DNA from 2 places in the Streptomyces sp. NPDC025273 genome. Region 2 is predicted to be linked to the other one. Evidence: predicted binding sites of a transcription regulator. Region 2 holds the regulator's gene; the other holds the start of a gene.

Region 1 (7,124 bases), on a different contig from region 2:
ATGGCACTGCTGGTCAGCGGCGGACACTCCTCGCTGCTGCTGGCCCCGGACATCACCAGCGACGTACGCCCGCTGGGCGCCACCATCGACGACGCGGCGGGCGAGGCCTTCGACAAGATCGCCCGGGTGCTGCACCTCGGCTTCCCCGGCGGCCCGGTCATCGACCGGCTGGCCAGGGAAGGAGACCCGAAGGCGATCGCGTTCCCGCGCGGGCTGAGCGGCCCGCGCGATCCGGCGTACGACTTCTCCTTCTCCGGCCTCAAGACGTCCGTGGCGCGCTGGATCGAGGCGAAGCGGGCGGCCGGCGAGGACGTTCCCGTACGGGACGTCGCGGCGTCCTTCCAGGAGGCCGTCGTGGACGTGCTGACCCGCAAGGCCGTGCGGGCCTGCAAGGACGAGGGCGTCGGCCACCTGATGATCGGCGGCGGTGTAGCGGCCAACTCGCGGCTGCGCGCCCTGGCCGAGGAGCGGTGCGAGCGGGCCGGCATCCGGCTGCGCGTGCCCAGGCCCGGACTGTGCACGGACAACGGCGCGATGGTCGCCGCGCTCGGCGCCGAGATGGTCGCCCGCAACCGCCCGGCCTCGGACTGGGAGCTCTCCGCGGACTCCTCGCTGCCGGTCACCGAACCCCATGTACCCGGGGCGCACGGTCACGCCCATGACCACGACCACGTGCACGAGATCAGCAAGGACAACCTCTACTCATGACCGTCGCCCTGATGTGGGAGGCCCGCGCCACCGCGGGCCGGGGAGCCGAGCTGCTGGAATGGGCCCGGTCCCGGGCGGCCGAGCTCGCCCGGCGGCCGCTGCGCAGCGAGCTGCTGCGCGCCCCGCAGGACCGGGTGCTCGTCCTCACCTGGTGGGAGGCGGCCTACGACGACGAACTGCCGGAGCTGCCCGAGCCGCACGCAGGGCTGATCACCCGCCCGGTGCACCGCTGGCGCTTCGAGTCGCTGGGGCCGGCGGACGCCTGAGACCGCCTCCGCGGGCAGGACCCGGCGCACGCCGCCTTCGTACGGACCGTGGCCCGCTCCTGCCGCCGCGGGAGTGAACGCTGCCGCCGGCCCGCGCGCAGGGCGTGTACCGATGAGTTCGCGGTGCGGGACGGGTCTACCTTGCACAGCGTTCTGCCACGCACCGCGCGAAGGAGAGAGACCATGCAGAAGATCAAGCCCTGCCTGTGGTTCGACGACCAGGCCCAGGAGGCCGCGGAGTTCTACGTCTCCGTCTTCGGCGGGGACTCACGCGTCGTCGACGTCATGCACCACACCGAGGCGTCCCCGGGGGAGCCCGGCACCGTGCTGACGGTGGACTTCGTGCTCGCCGGACAGGAGTACGTCGCGCTCAACGGCGGGCCGCAGTTCACCTTCAGCGAGGCCGTCTCGCTGAGCGTGGACTGCGCGGACCAGGAGGAGGTCGACGCGCTGTGGGCGAAGCTCACCGAGGGCGGTGAGGAGAGCATGTGCGGATGGCTGAAGGACAAGTACGGTCTGTCCTGGCAGATCGTCCCGCGCGCCCTGCACGAGGTGCTCTCCGACCCCGACAGGGCCAGGGCGGACCGGGCGATGAAGGCGATGATGGGAATGCGGAAGCTGGACGTCCAGGCGCTGTGTGACGCCTGACGCCTGACGCCACCCCGCCCGCACGCCGTGCGCGGCCGGGCGAACGGGCGCACCCTGGAAGCAGGACTTCCGGGAGGTGACCGTCATGATGGAAACCACTGTCGGATGGCATGTCGAGCTGGAATTCGAGGAGGACACGCACCGCACCCGCGCGGCCGCTCTCGTGCGGCTCAGTGACGGGACCGAGGTACGGGCCCACGGATACGCCAGCCGCCATCCCTCCGACGCGGAGCAGCCGAGGGTCGGCGAGGAGATCGCGGGGGCCCGCGCGCTCAACGAACTGGCGATGAAGCTGCTCACCAAGGCGCACGACGAGATCGACGAGGCGTCCGGGCGCACGTCGTACCCGCTGACCTGAACACGTCCGGGCATGTCCGCGCCGGCCCTGCGCCGGGCGGCGGGGCTCAGGACGCAAGCCCCGGGCCGGGGCCGGCACGGCTGATCAGGGCGGCTTCACCGGCTGCCCGATCAGCATGGTCGGGGCCCCGGCCACCCGGGTGAGGAAGACGGTGGCCGCGTGCGGTCCCTGGAGCTTCATCCGCCGCCGCAGTTCCTCGGGTTCGACCGCGGAGCCGCGCTTCTTGACGGTCAGGACACCGACCTGCCGTTCGCGCAGCAGGGCCTTCAGCTTCTTCATGTTGAACGGGAGCCGGTCGGTGATCTCGTAAGCGGTCGTGTACTCGGACTCGTACAGCTCGTCGTTCGTGACGTACGCGATCGTCTCGTCGACCAGCCTGCCCCCGCACCGCTCCACGACGGCGGCGACCAGGTGGGCGCGGATGACGGCGCCGTCGGGTTCGTACAGATAGCGGCCGACGGGCCCCACGGGCGGGGCGGGCAGCGGCGCGTCGGTGGTCAGGGTCGCGCCGGACGGGAGCAGGGTGGCCCGGAAGCGCCCGGGGGTGAAGCCCTCGCCGAACCAGAGCACGGCCTCCTTCACATCGCCGCCGTCCGAGATCCACTCGGCCTCGGCCCGGGGGCCGATCGCCTCGTGCGGGACACCCGGGGCGATCTTCAGCGCCGCGCGGGGGGCCCTGAGCGCGGCCCCGGTCGCCCAGGAGAGCGGCGGTGAGTAGGACTCGGGGTCGAAGATCCGGCCGCGTCCGCCACGCCGGGCCGGGTCGACGAAGACCGCGTCGTACCCGGAGGTGTCGATCTCCGTGACGTCCGCGCACCGCACCTCGACCAGGTCCTGGAGGCCCAGCGCGACGGTGTTGGCGCGGGCCACCTCCGCGGTCAGCGGGTCGCGGTCCACGGCCAGTACGGAGATGCCGGCCCTGGCCAGCGCGATCGCGTCGCCGCCGATCCCGCAGCACAGGTCGGCCACACTCCGTACGCCGCCGAGTCCCGCGAACCGCTCGGCGCGACAGGTGGCGACCGAGGTCCGGGTCGCCTGCTCCACGCCGTTCGGGGTGAAGAACATCCGGTACGCGTCCGCCGCCCCGAACTTGGCCACCGCGCGCTGCCGCAGCCGCGCCTGGCCGAGCGCCGCCGACACCAGTCCGGCCGGGTGGGTGCGGCGCAGCCGGGTCGCCGTGGCCAGCTCCTGAGCCGGGTCGTGGTCGCGCAACTCCGCCAGCAGCGCGGCGCCCTCGGGGGTGCGCAGGGCGGCGAACGCGGCGAGCGGGTCGGAAGCGTCTGCGGGGGGTTGGTCGTTCACCGGTCCATTGTGAGCCAGCCGGGGGACGGGCCGGGCCCGCCGGAGGTGTCGGGGCGGGGGGCCGTCGACCGGCTGGCAGGATGCGGCGCCATGCAGCCAGTACGACAAAACGAAAAATGCGCCATGAAACGGCACAGACCGGTCCGCGCGGTTCTGGCGGCCCTGCTGGTCGCCGCCGTCGCCTCCGCATGCGCCGAAGGAGCCGGCGGCGACGGGGCCGGCCGGGGGCGGCAGGCCGATCCGGGCGCGGGACGGCCCGGGGCGGACGCCGCCGAGGCGGCCCCGGCGCCGGAGGCCTACGCCGAGCGGCTGAAGCGGCAGCGGGCCGCGCGCGCGGCAGCCGCGAGGAAGTGGGGGCTGGCCGAGGTCCCGCTGCTCCCCCCGGCGCCGCCCGCCGAGAAGCCGCGCATCACCACCCGTGAGGGTTTCGAGGTCGAGGGCGGGGACGCGCTGCCCCCGGTCTTCACCACCGTCCCGACCAAGGAGCGGATCGTCTTCCTGACGATGGACGACGGTGCGGAGAAGGACCCTGAACTGCTGAAGATGATGACGGAGCTGGACATCCCGTACAGCGCCTTCCTCAGCGACTACGTCGTCAGCGACGACTACGGCTACTTCAAGGACATGCAGGCGCGCGGCGTCACCCTCAGCAACCACACCCTCAACCACCGCTATCTGCCGGGGCTCTCGAAGGCCGACCAGCGGCGGGAGATCTGCGGCGAACAGGACAAGATCGAGAAGTACTTCGGGAAGCGGCCCACCCTCTTCAGGCCGCCGTTCGGCAACTACAACGGCGACACCCTGCGCATCGCCAAGTCCTGCGGCATCAAGGCCGTGCCCCTCTGGGCGGCCGAGGCGTTCCCCGACCACATGGAGTGGCGCGAGTGGGACCGTGACCTGCACCCCGGCGACATCATCCTCACCCACTTCCGCGGGCCGGAGGCGTGGAAGGGGTCCATGACCGACATGGTCCGCCACGTCATGAAGACGATCACGGGCAAGGGGTACGCCGTGGCCAGGCTGGAGGACTACGTCTGAGGGGCCGTTCTCCGCCCGGAACACGCCCGCCCCCTTCCGCGTCGTCGGGGCGCACGCCGGTCCGAGCGCGCCACGCGAGGGTGGTGAATTGGCACTCCGCTTGACCGAGTGCTAATCGCGGTCATAGTCTCAGGTCTGGCACTCCCCACTGGAGAGTGCCAGCACCACTGTGCGACAGGGCAGGTCCGGCACCCGCGACGACGGATCGACCTGGTCGCCACCCACAGACTGTTAAACCCCGTGAGATCTCCGAAGGGGGAGACCGGATCGTGTCGACCACCAGCTCCAAGGTTGCGATCAAGCCGCTCGAGGACCGCATTGTGGTCCAGCCGCTCGACGCCGAGCAGACCACGGCTTCCGGCCTGGTCATTCCGGACACCGCCAAGGAGAAGCCCCAGGAGGGCGTCGTCCTGGCCGTGGGCCCGGGCCGCTTCGAGAACGGCGAGCGCCTTCCGCTCGACGTCAAGACCGGCGATGTCGTTCTGTACAGCAAGTACGGCGGCACCGAGGTGAAGTACAACGGCGAGGAGTACCTCGTCCTCTCGGCGCGCGACGTTCTCGCGATCATCGAGAAGTAATTCACCCACGTTTGCTTCTGTTCTGCGCCCCTGGCCCCCTGCGAAATAACTAGCCGGGTGGCGAGGGGCGCAGTTCGTTTGAGAGGACAGCTCAGCCCATGGCGAAGATTCTGAAGTTCGACGAGGACGCCCGTCGCGCCCTTGAGCGCGGCGTCAACAAGCTTGCCGACACGGTGAAGGTGACGATCGGTCCGAAGGGCCGCAACGTCGTCATCGACAAGAAGTTCGGCGCTCCCACCATCACCAACGACGGTGTCACCATCGCGCGCGAGGTCGAGCTCGACGACCCGTACGAGAACCTCGGTGCGCAGCTGGTGAAGGAGGTGGCGACCAAGACCAACGACGTAGCGGGTGACGGCACCACCACCGCCACCGTGCTGGCCCAGGCGCTCGTCCGCGAAGGTCTGCGCAACGTTGCCGCGGGCGCGTCCCCGGCCGCCCTGAAGAAGGGCATCGACGCCGCCGTGAAGGCCGTGTCCGAGGAACTCCTCGCGACCGCCCGCCCGATCGACGACAAGTCCGACATCGCCGCAGTGGCCGCGCTCTCCGCGCAGGACAGCCAGGTCGGCGAGCTCATCGCGGACGCGATGGACAAGGTCGGCAAGGACGGTGTCATCACCGTCGAGGAGTCCAACACCTTCGGCCTGGACCTCGAGTTCACCGAGGGCATGGCCTTCGACAAGGGCTACCTCTCCCCGTACATGGTGACCGACCAGGAGCGTATGGAGGCCGTCCTCGACGACCCGTACATCCTGATCCACCAGGGCAAGATCGGCTCCATCCAGGAGCTGCTCCCGCTGCTGGAGAAGGTCATCCAGGCGGGTGGCTCCAAGCCGCTGCTCATCATCGCCGAGGACGTCGAGGGCGAGGCGCTCTCCACCCTCGTCGTCAACAAGATCCGTGGCACCTTCAACGCCGTCGCGGTGAAGGCCCCGGGCTTCGGTGACCGCCGCAAGGCCATGCTCGGCGACATCGCCACCCTCACCGGTGCGACCGTCATCGCCGAGGAGGTCGGCCTCAAGCTCGACCAGGCCGGTCTGGACGTGCTGGGCACCGCCCGCCGCGTCACCGTCTCGAAGGACGACACGACCATCGTCGACGGCGGCGGCGACTCCGCCGACGTCAAGGGCCGCGTCAACCAGATCAAGGCCGAGATCGAGTCCACGGACTCCGACTGGGACCGCGAGAAGCTCCAGGAGCGCCTCGCGAAGCTGGCCGGCGGCGTGTGCGTGATCCGTGTCGGCGCCGCCACCGAGGTGGAGCTCAAGGAGAAGAAGCACCGTCTGGAGGACGCCATCTCCGCGACCCGCGCCGCGGTCGAGGAGGGCATCGTCTCCGGTGGTGGCTCCGCTCTGGTCCACGCCGTCAAGGTCCTCGAGGGCAACCTCGGCAAGACCGGCGACGAGGCCACGGGTGTCGCGGTCGTGCGCCGCGCCGCCGTCGAGCCGCTGCGCTGGATCGCGGAGAACGCGGGCCTCGAGGGCTACGTCATCACCTCGAAGGTCGCCGACCTCGACAAGGGGCAGGGCTTCAACGCCGCCACCGGCGAGTACGGCGACCTGGTGAAGGCCGGCGTCATCGACCCGGTCAAGGTCACCCGCTCCGCCCTGGAGAACGCCGCGTCCATCGCGTCGCTGCTGCTCACGACCGAGACCCTGGTCGTCGAGAAGCCGGCCGAGGAAGAGGCCGACGCCGGTCACGGCCACGGCCACTCCCACTAGTACGTCCGTACGCAGCCGAGGCCCGGTACCCCCGTCGCGGGGGCACCGGGCCTCGGCCGTCGCGCGGGGTACCCGCCCCGGGGCGGGTTTGCTACCGCGGGCCGTACGTGCGGCCCGCGCGGGAGGTCACTCCGCCGAGCAGACCCCGGGGTGCCACCTTCACCAGGCCCATCAGCGCCTTGTACCGGGGGTCCGGCACCGACACCGTCCTGCCCCGGGCCAGATCCGCCAGGGCCGCCGTGACCAGCTTGTCCGCGTCGAGCCACATCCAGTCCGGGATGTTGCCCGTCCCCATTCCGGCCCGCTCGTGGAACTCGGTCCGCACGAAGCCGGGGCAGAGGGCCATCAGACGCACCCCCGACCCCGCCAGGTCCTTCGCCGCGCCCTGGGTGAACTGGACGACCCACGCCTTCGACGCCCCGTACGTCCCCCGCGGCAGGAAGGCCGCGACCGAAGCCACATTGATCACTCCACCGCGCCCGCGCTCCCGCATGGCGATCGCTCC
Region 2 (7,124 bases):
GGCCCTTGCGGGTGTCCTCCTTGTTCTTGTCCGTTCCGGTGAGGGGGCCGGCGTAGACGATGGTCACATGGTCGTCACCGGGCCCGATGTCGGCGTTCTGCTCCCGGATCGCCTGCTCGATCCGCTCGAAGGTGACGCCCTTGCCCACCCCGCTCAGCCGCAGACCGTTGCCCTCGGCGAAGCGCACCTCGGGGGCCGTCGCCACCCCGACGCACTCCTTGCCCCCTCCGGGACCGGACAGCCTGACCGCGTCCGTGCTCCGGCCGACGAGCGGACCGTGGCAGTACGTCTCCTTCCAGTGTTCGCTCCACAGGAAGGTCCCCAGCAGTGCGCCGACCAGCAGGAGGGCGACGGTCGTCCGCGACATCACCCACCAGGCCCAGGTCCGCCGGGCGCGCTGGGTGGCCAGCTGCGCATGGGCGTGCTCATGGGTCAGCTTGCCGGTGGACAGGGGCAGCCGCAGTACCCAGGCCAGCGTCACGGCCGCCGCGGGGGCCTGCCCCACGCTCAGGTCGCCGACCCAGGACTCGTACCGCGCGCGGGCCCCCGACCTGGCGCCGGCATGCGGGGGCGGCTCCGGGGGCAGCGGCGGGGTGCGCCGCATGATCTGGGCGGCCGGAAGCGAGGCCAGGAGCAGCAGCGGGTCCACCTCGCTGCGCCGGGAGCGCACATTGTTGATCGCGTTGATCAGCAGGACCCCGCCGTTGTCATGGGTGGCCGTCGGCAGGAGCACCAGCGGTGGCACGGTGCGCTTGCTGCGCCGCCAGTCCAGGGCGTGCGGGCGGTAGTTGTGCAGCAGGTCCTCCAGCATGGCCTGGACCCGCAGCTCCAGATGGAACTGGCGCGCGTGCTCGTCGCCCGCCCCCGCGTCCGCCACCCGCTCCGCCACGGCGGCCGCCCGGGCCCGGATCACCCGCCACGAACCGCTCGGCGAGAACCACGACCAGCCGTCGGACGGATACGCGGTGCTGGACGCGGCCAGCGAGGAGGTGGTCGCGAGCCATCTGCTGGCCCGGCGCAGCCACAGCAGCGGCGGCGCGGCCGTGGTCACCAGCCGCACGACGGCCAGACCCAGCAGGGCGGCGGCGGCGACCAGGGCGGTCAGCAGCCAGCCGATCTCGCCCAGGAGCACGCTCAGTACAGCGATGAAGACGGCGCCCACGAAGGTCTCCGGCCGTATCGACGCGCGCAGCGAGTCCCACCAGGTGTTGCGCCCCGACCGCCGTGCCCGCCAGCGCAGGCTGCCCAGCTGCTCCAGAATCCTTTCGTCGCGCTCACCCGGCGAGCCCCGGTCCGGCGTTCGGACGACCGTCGCGGTGGCCTGCTCGATGGCGTCCAGGAGACGGGAGCGGGGGAAGACGAACGGCTTGTACTGAGAGGTGCTCCGGGTCTCCCAGGGGCGCTCGGTCAGCGTGCGCACCATGGACAGCGCCGCCTCGTACGCGGTGTCGCCGTGGCCGTCGAGCAGCTTCACCGGGACACGGCGCAGCTGGTTCGCCCGGTGGACCTGCAGGACGATCTGCTCCACCCTGGCGTCGATGTCCGGCCCGGCGCCCGCGTCCGCGGCCTGCGCCACGACGAGGGGCATCACGGGCCGGTTGACCCGGTACTGGTCGATCAGTTCCTGCATCAGGTGGAAGACGGCGGAAGCCGCCTCGTTCTCCGCACTGTCCCGCCACACTTCGCGCGCCATCCGCCCCCGGCCTCCCCCTCAGCCCGCTGAACACGCCGGCCCCGCGCGCACGCCGGGCCCGTGGAAGACATCGAGCACGCCGGGCCCGCCGAGCCCTCCCCCCTCAATAACCGATGGTGCGCATGTGCCGCAGCCATTCATGGGGATCGGTACCGGATCCTCGTCAACGGCCTCGTGACATCAGGCCGGAAGGGTGACGAAGTCGATCAATTCCTCCACGCGGCCCAGCAGTTGCGGTTCCAGATCCTTGTACGAGCCGACCCTGGACAGGATGTGCTGCCAGGCCGCACCCGTGTTCTGCGGCCACCCCAGCGCCCGGCACACCCCCGTCTTCCAGTCCTGGCCGCGCGGCACCGCCGGCCACCCGGGGATCCCCACGGACGACGGCTTCACCGCCTCCCACACGTCGACGTACGGGTGCCCCACGACCAGGACGTCCGCGTCCGTGACCTCGGCGGCGATACGGGACTCCTTGGAGCCAGGCACCAGATGGTCGACCAGGACGCCGAGCCGGGCGTCCGGGCCCGGGGAGAACGCGCGCACGATCGCCGGGAGGTCGTCGATACCCTCCAGGTACTCCACGACCACGCCCTCGATGCGCAGGTCGTCGCCCCAGACCCGCTCGACCAGCTCGGCGTCGTGCCGGCCCTCGACGTAGATCCGTCCGGCCCGGGCCACCCGTGCCCGCGCGCCCGGGACCGCCACCGAACCGGAGGCGGTCCGGGCCGGACGTGCGGGCCCGCCGGCCGACGGGCGTACGAGGGTGACCACCCGGCCCTCCAGCAGGAAGCCGCGCGGCTCCATCGGGAACACCCGGTGCTTGCCGAAGCGGTCCTCCAGCGTGACCGTGGGCCCCTGGGCCGTCCTCTCGCACCGGATCACCGCACCGCAGAAGCCGCTGACCGCCTCCTCCACGACCAGATCGGGCTCGGCGGGGACCTCGGGGGCGGGGGCTGACCTCTTCCACGGCGGAGTCAGGTCCGGCTGGTAGCTGCGCATGGCACGACGATAGAGGGCGGCCCGCTCAGGACACGCCGTGACCGGTGGCCAGCCGGTCGCGCTGCGCCCGTACGAACGCGGCGTCCACCACCGCGCCGTGCCCCGGCACGTACAGCGCGTCCTCGCCGCCCAGCTCCAGCAGCCGGTCCAGTGCGGCCGGCCAGTGCGACGGGACCGCGTCCGGGCCTGCCTGCGGCTCGCCGGACTCCTCGACCAGATCGCCGCAGAGCACCACGACGGGGGATCCCGGCACCAGCACCGCGAGGTCGTGGCCGGTGTGACCCGGGCCCACGTTGGCCAGCAGCACCTGGAGCCCGCCGCCCAGGTCGAGCGTCCACTCCCCGCTCACCTGGTGGTGCGGCGCCACGAGCACGTCCGTCGCCGCGGTGGCGTCCTCCTCGCTCATGCCGTGCCGCACCGCGTCCGCACGCAGCTCCGCCGCCCCGTGACCCAGCAGCTCCGCCGTGCCGACCGCCCCGTAGACCTCCGCCCCGGCGAACGCGGCGGTGCCCAGCACATGGTCGAAGTGCGGATGGCTCAGTGCGATATGCGTCACCCTCCGGCCGAACAGGGCCTCCGCCTGGGCCCGCAGCTCGGCCCCCTCGCGGAGTGTCGAACCCGTGTCGTAGAGCAGCACACCGTCCGCTCCCGCCACCAGAGCGGCGGTCGCGTCCCAGACGGGAAGGCGCCGGCGTCCCGTACCGTTGCCCAACCGCTCCCAGCCGAAGTCTTCCCAAGAGGCGTCCATGAGGCAACGCTATCGGCAACGACCTGCGCACTCCCGCGACAGCGTGGCCGGTCGCCCTTGCCCCGGCCCCACCCCGCCCCCGTACACTGACCGGGGGGATTGCTGGCACTCGAACGCACAGAGTGCCAGACAGACACCGGAGAACCACAGCTGGAGGTGTGCGCGATGCTCAGCGAACGCAGACTCGAAGTGCTGCGCGCCATCGTCCAGGACTATGTCGGCACCGAGGAGCCCGTGGGCTCCAAGGCGCTCACGGAGCGGCACAGACTCGGGGTCTCCCCGGCCACCGTCCGCAACGACATGGCCGTGCTGGAGGACGAGGGCTTCATCGCCCAGCCCCACACCAGTGCGGGGCGCATCCCCACGGACAAGGGATACCGGCTCTTCGTCGACAGGCTCGCGGGCGTCAAGCCCCTGTCCTCGCCGGAGCGCCGGGCCATCCAGAATTTCCTCGACGGCGCGGTCGACCTCGACGACGTCGTGGGCCGCACGGTCCGGCTGCTCGCGCAGCTGACCCGGCAGGTCGCCGTCGTGCAGTACCCCTCGCTGACCCGTTCGACGGTGCGACACGTGGAACTGCTCTCGCTCGCTCCGGCCCGCCTGATGCTCGTACTGATCACGGATACGGGCCGGGTCGAACAGCGTATGATCGACTGCCCCGCCCCGTTCGGCGAGACCTCTCTCGCCGATCTGCGGGCCCGGCTCAACAGCCGGGTCGTCGGACGCCGTTTCACGGACGTTCCGCAACTGGTGCAGGACCTGCCGGAGTCCTTCGAGAACGAGGACCGGGGGACCGTCTCGACGGTGCTCTCCGTCCTTCTCGAAACTCTGGTCGAAGAGACGGAGGAGCGGCTGATGATCGGCGGCACCTCCAACCTCACCCGCTTCGGGCACGACTTCCCTGTGATGATCCGGCCGGTGCTGGAAGCGCTGGAGGAACAGGTCGTCCTGCTGAAGCTGCTCGGTGAGGCCACGGACTCAGGCATGACCGTACGGATCGGGCACGAGAACGCCCACGAGGGCCTCACCTCCACGTCCGTCGTCGCGGTCGGCTACGGTTCGGGCGACGAGGCAGTCGCCAAACTCGGCGTGGTCGGACCGACCCGCATGGACTACCCCGGAACGATGGGAGCGGTACGCGCAGTGGCACGTTACGTCGGACAGATCCTGGCGGAGTCGTAAGTGGCCACGGACTACTACGCCGTACTCGGCGTGCGCCGCGACGCATCTCAGGACGAGATCAAGAAGGCATTCCGCAGGCTCGCCCGCGAGCTGCACCCGGATGTCAACCCGGATCCGAAGACCCAGGAGCGGTTCAAGGAGATCAACGCCGCTTACGAGGTGCTGTCGGACCCGCAGAAGAAGCAGGTCTACGACCTCGGCGGCGACCCGCTGTCCGCCTCCGGCGGTGGCGGCGGCGCGGGCGGCTTCGGAGCCGGCGGCTTCGGCAACTTCAGCGACATCATGGACGCGTTCTTCGGCAACGCCGGCCAGCGCGGGCCCCGTTCGCGGACCCGGCGCGGCCAGGACGCCATGATCCGGCTGGAGATCGACCTCAACGAGGCGGCCTTCGGCACGACCAAGGACATCCAGGTCGACACGGCGGTCGTCTGTACGACCTGCAGTGGCGAGGGCGCGGCCCCCGGCACCTCCGCGCAGACCTGTGACATGTGCCGCGGCCGCGGCGAGGTCTCCCAGGTCACCCGGTCCTTCCTCGGCCAGGTCATGACCTCGCGGCCCTGCCCGCAGTGCCAGGGCTTCGGCACCGTCGTGCCGACCCCGTGCCCCGAGTGCGCCGGTGACGGCCGCATCCGCTCGCGGCGCACCCTCACCGTGAAGATTCCCGCGGGCGTCGACAACGGCACCCGCATCCAGCTCGCGGGCGAGGGAGAGGTCGGCCCCGGCGGCGGCCCGGCCGGCGATCTGTACGTCGAGATCCACGAGCTGGCGCACGCGGTGTTCCAGCGGCGCGGCGACGACCTGCACTGCACCGTCACCATCCCGATGACAGCCGGGGCGCTCGGTACCCAGGTGCCGCTGGAGACGCTGGACGGGCTGGAGGAGATCGACATCAGGCCCGGCACCCAGTCCGGCCAGTCGGTCCCGCTGCACGGGCGCGGCATCACGCATCTGCGCGGCGGCGGGCGCGGCGACCTCATCGTGCACGTCGAGGTCATGACCCCGACGAAGATGGATCCCGAGCAGGAGCGCCTCCTGCGGGAGCTCGCGAAGCTGCGCGGCGAGGAGCGGCCCACCGGTCAGTTCCAGCCGGGCCAGCAGGGCCTGTTCTCCCGGCTGAAGGACGCCTTCAACGGCCGCTGAACCCGGCACGACGTCGTCACCGCACCGCCCGCCGGTCCCGTACCGGCGGGCGGTGCGCGTACGGCGGCCGGACCTCCCGGCGGCCGCCGGCTGATTCGGCGCGCCGCACAGGACGTGGCACGATGCCGTCATGTCCTTGGCGCTGACCGATCTCTGCCGGTATCCGATCGTGCAGGCCCCGATGGCGGGCGGTGTCTCCTCCCCGCAGCTGGTCGGGGCCGTCGCCGACGCCGGAGGGCTCGGCTTCCTGGCCGCCGGCTACAAGACGGCGGACGGGATGTACCACGAGATCAAAGAGCTGCGCCGGCTGACCGCCCGGCCCTTCGGCGTCAACCTCTTCATGCCGCAGCCCCTGCTCGCCGACCCGAGCGCCGTGGAGGTCTACCGCCACCAGCTCGCCGGTGAGGCCTCCTGGTACGAGACCCCGCTCGGCGACCCGGACTCCAGCGGCGACGACGGCTACGAGGCCAAGGTCGCGATCCTGCTGGAGGATCCGGTCCCCGTGGTCTCCTTCACCTTCGGCTGCCCCACCCGCGAGGTCCTCGACGCGTTCGCCGCGGCCGGTACGCTCACCGTCGTCACCGTCACCTCGCCCCAGGAGGCGCGAAACGCCGAGTGGGCGGGCGCCCACGCGGTCTGCGTCCAGGGGACCGAGGCGGGCGGCCACCAGTCGACGCACCGCGACGACCCGCAGGGCGGCCTCACCGGAACCGGTCTTCTCACCCTCGTCGCCGAGGTCCGCGAGAGCGTGCGGCTGCCGCTCGTCGCGGCCGGCGGGCTGATGCGCGGTTCCCAGATCACGGCGGTGCTCGCGGCGGGCGCCGACGCGGCGCAGCTCGGCACGGCCTTCCTGGTCTGCCCCGAGTCCGGAGCGCATCCGCTGCACAAGCAGGCACTGACCAACCCGCTGTTCGTGACGACGACCCTGACCCGGGCCTTCTCCGGCCGCCCCGCGCGCGGGCTGGTCAACCGCTTCGTACGTGAGCACGGCAGGTACGCGCCCGCGGCCTACCCGCAGGTCCATCAGCTGACCAGCGGGCTGCGCAGGGCGGCGGCCAAGGCCGGCGACGCCCAGGGCATGGCCCTGTGGGCCGGCCAGGGCCACCGGATGGCACGCGAGCTGCCCGCCGGGGAACTCGTGGAACTGCTCGCCGCCGAAACGGAAGCCGCACGCGCGGCAGTGAGTGGGAGGAGTGCCCGGTGACGGCATCGGTCTTCGTCGTGGAACGCATGCCCAGCGGGCCGGAGTTCGTTCTGGAGGGATCCGAGGGACGGCACGCCGTGTCCGTGAAACGGCTGAACCCGGGGGAGGACCTCGTCCTGACCGACGGGCAGGGCCGCTGGGCCGAAGGCGTCGTGCGG

The links. Region 2 encodes HrcA, which represses chaperone genes, less so after heat shock. Its sites were predicted from a motif close to TTNGCACTCNGNNNNNCNGAGTGCNAA; they were not measured.
Region 1: a site for HrcA is predicted at 4,409-4,435, ahead of groES (co-chaperone GroES). Genes of this name have one in related genera too.

What each region holds. Positions count from the first base shown of each region.
Region 1 is NZ_JBEZYP010000005.1:7,464-14,587, reverse strand. It holds gene tsaD (tRNA (adenosine(37)-N6)-threonylcarbamoyltransferase complex transferase subunit TsaD) at 1-708, shown strand, start outside; gene AB0F38_RS10675 (hypothetical protein) at 705-974, shown strand; gene AB0F38_RS10670 (VOC family protein) at 1,158-1,622, shown strand; gene AB0F38_RS10665 (DUF1876 domain-containing protein) at 1,708-1,980, shown strand; gene AB0F38_RS10660 (methyltransferase domain-containing protein) at 2,065-3,282, opposite strand; gene AB0F38_RS10655 (polysaccharide deacetylase family protein) at 3,406-4,320, shown strand; gene groES (co-chaperone GroES) at 4,590-4,898, shown strand; gene groL (chaperonin GroEL) at 4,997-6,619, shown strand; gene AB0F38_RS10640 (SDR family oxidoreductase) at 6,711-7,124, opposite strand, start outside.
Region 2 is NZ_JBEZYP010000001.1:540,777-547,900, forward strand. It holds gene AB0F38_RS02240 (ABC transporter substrate-binding protein) at 1-1,693, opposite strand, end outside; gene AB0F38_RS02245 (DUF3097 domain-containing protein) at 1,874-2,692, opposite strand; gene AB0F38_RS02250 (MBL fold metallo-hydrolase) at 2,718-3,440, opposite strand; gene hrcA (heat-inducible transcriptional repressor HrcA) at 3,606-4,622, shown strand; gene dnaJ (molecular chaperone DnaJ) at 4,623-5,762, shown strand; gene AB0F38_RS02265 (nitronate monooxygenase) at 5,893-6,966, shown strand; gene AB0F38_RS02270 (16S rRNA (uracil(1498)-N(3))-methyltransferase) at 6,963-7,124, shown strand, end outside.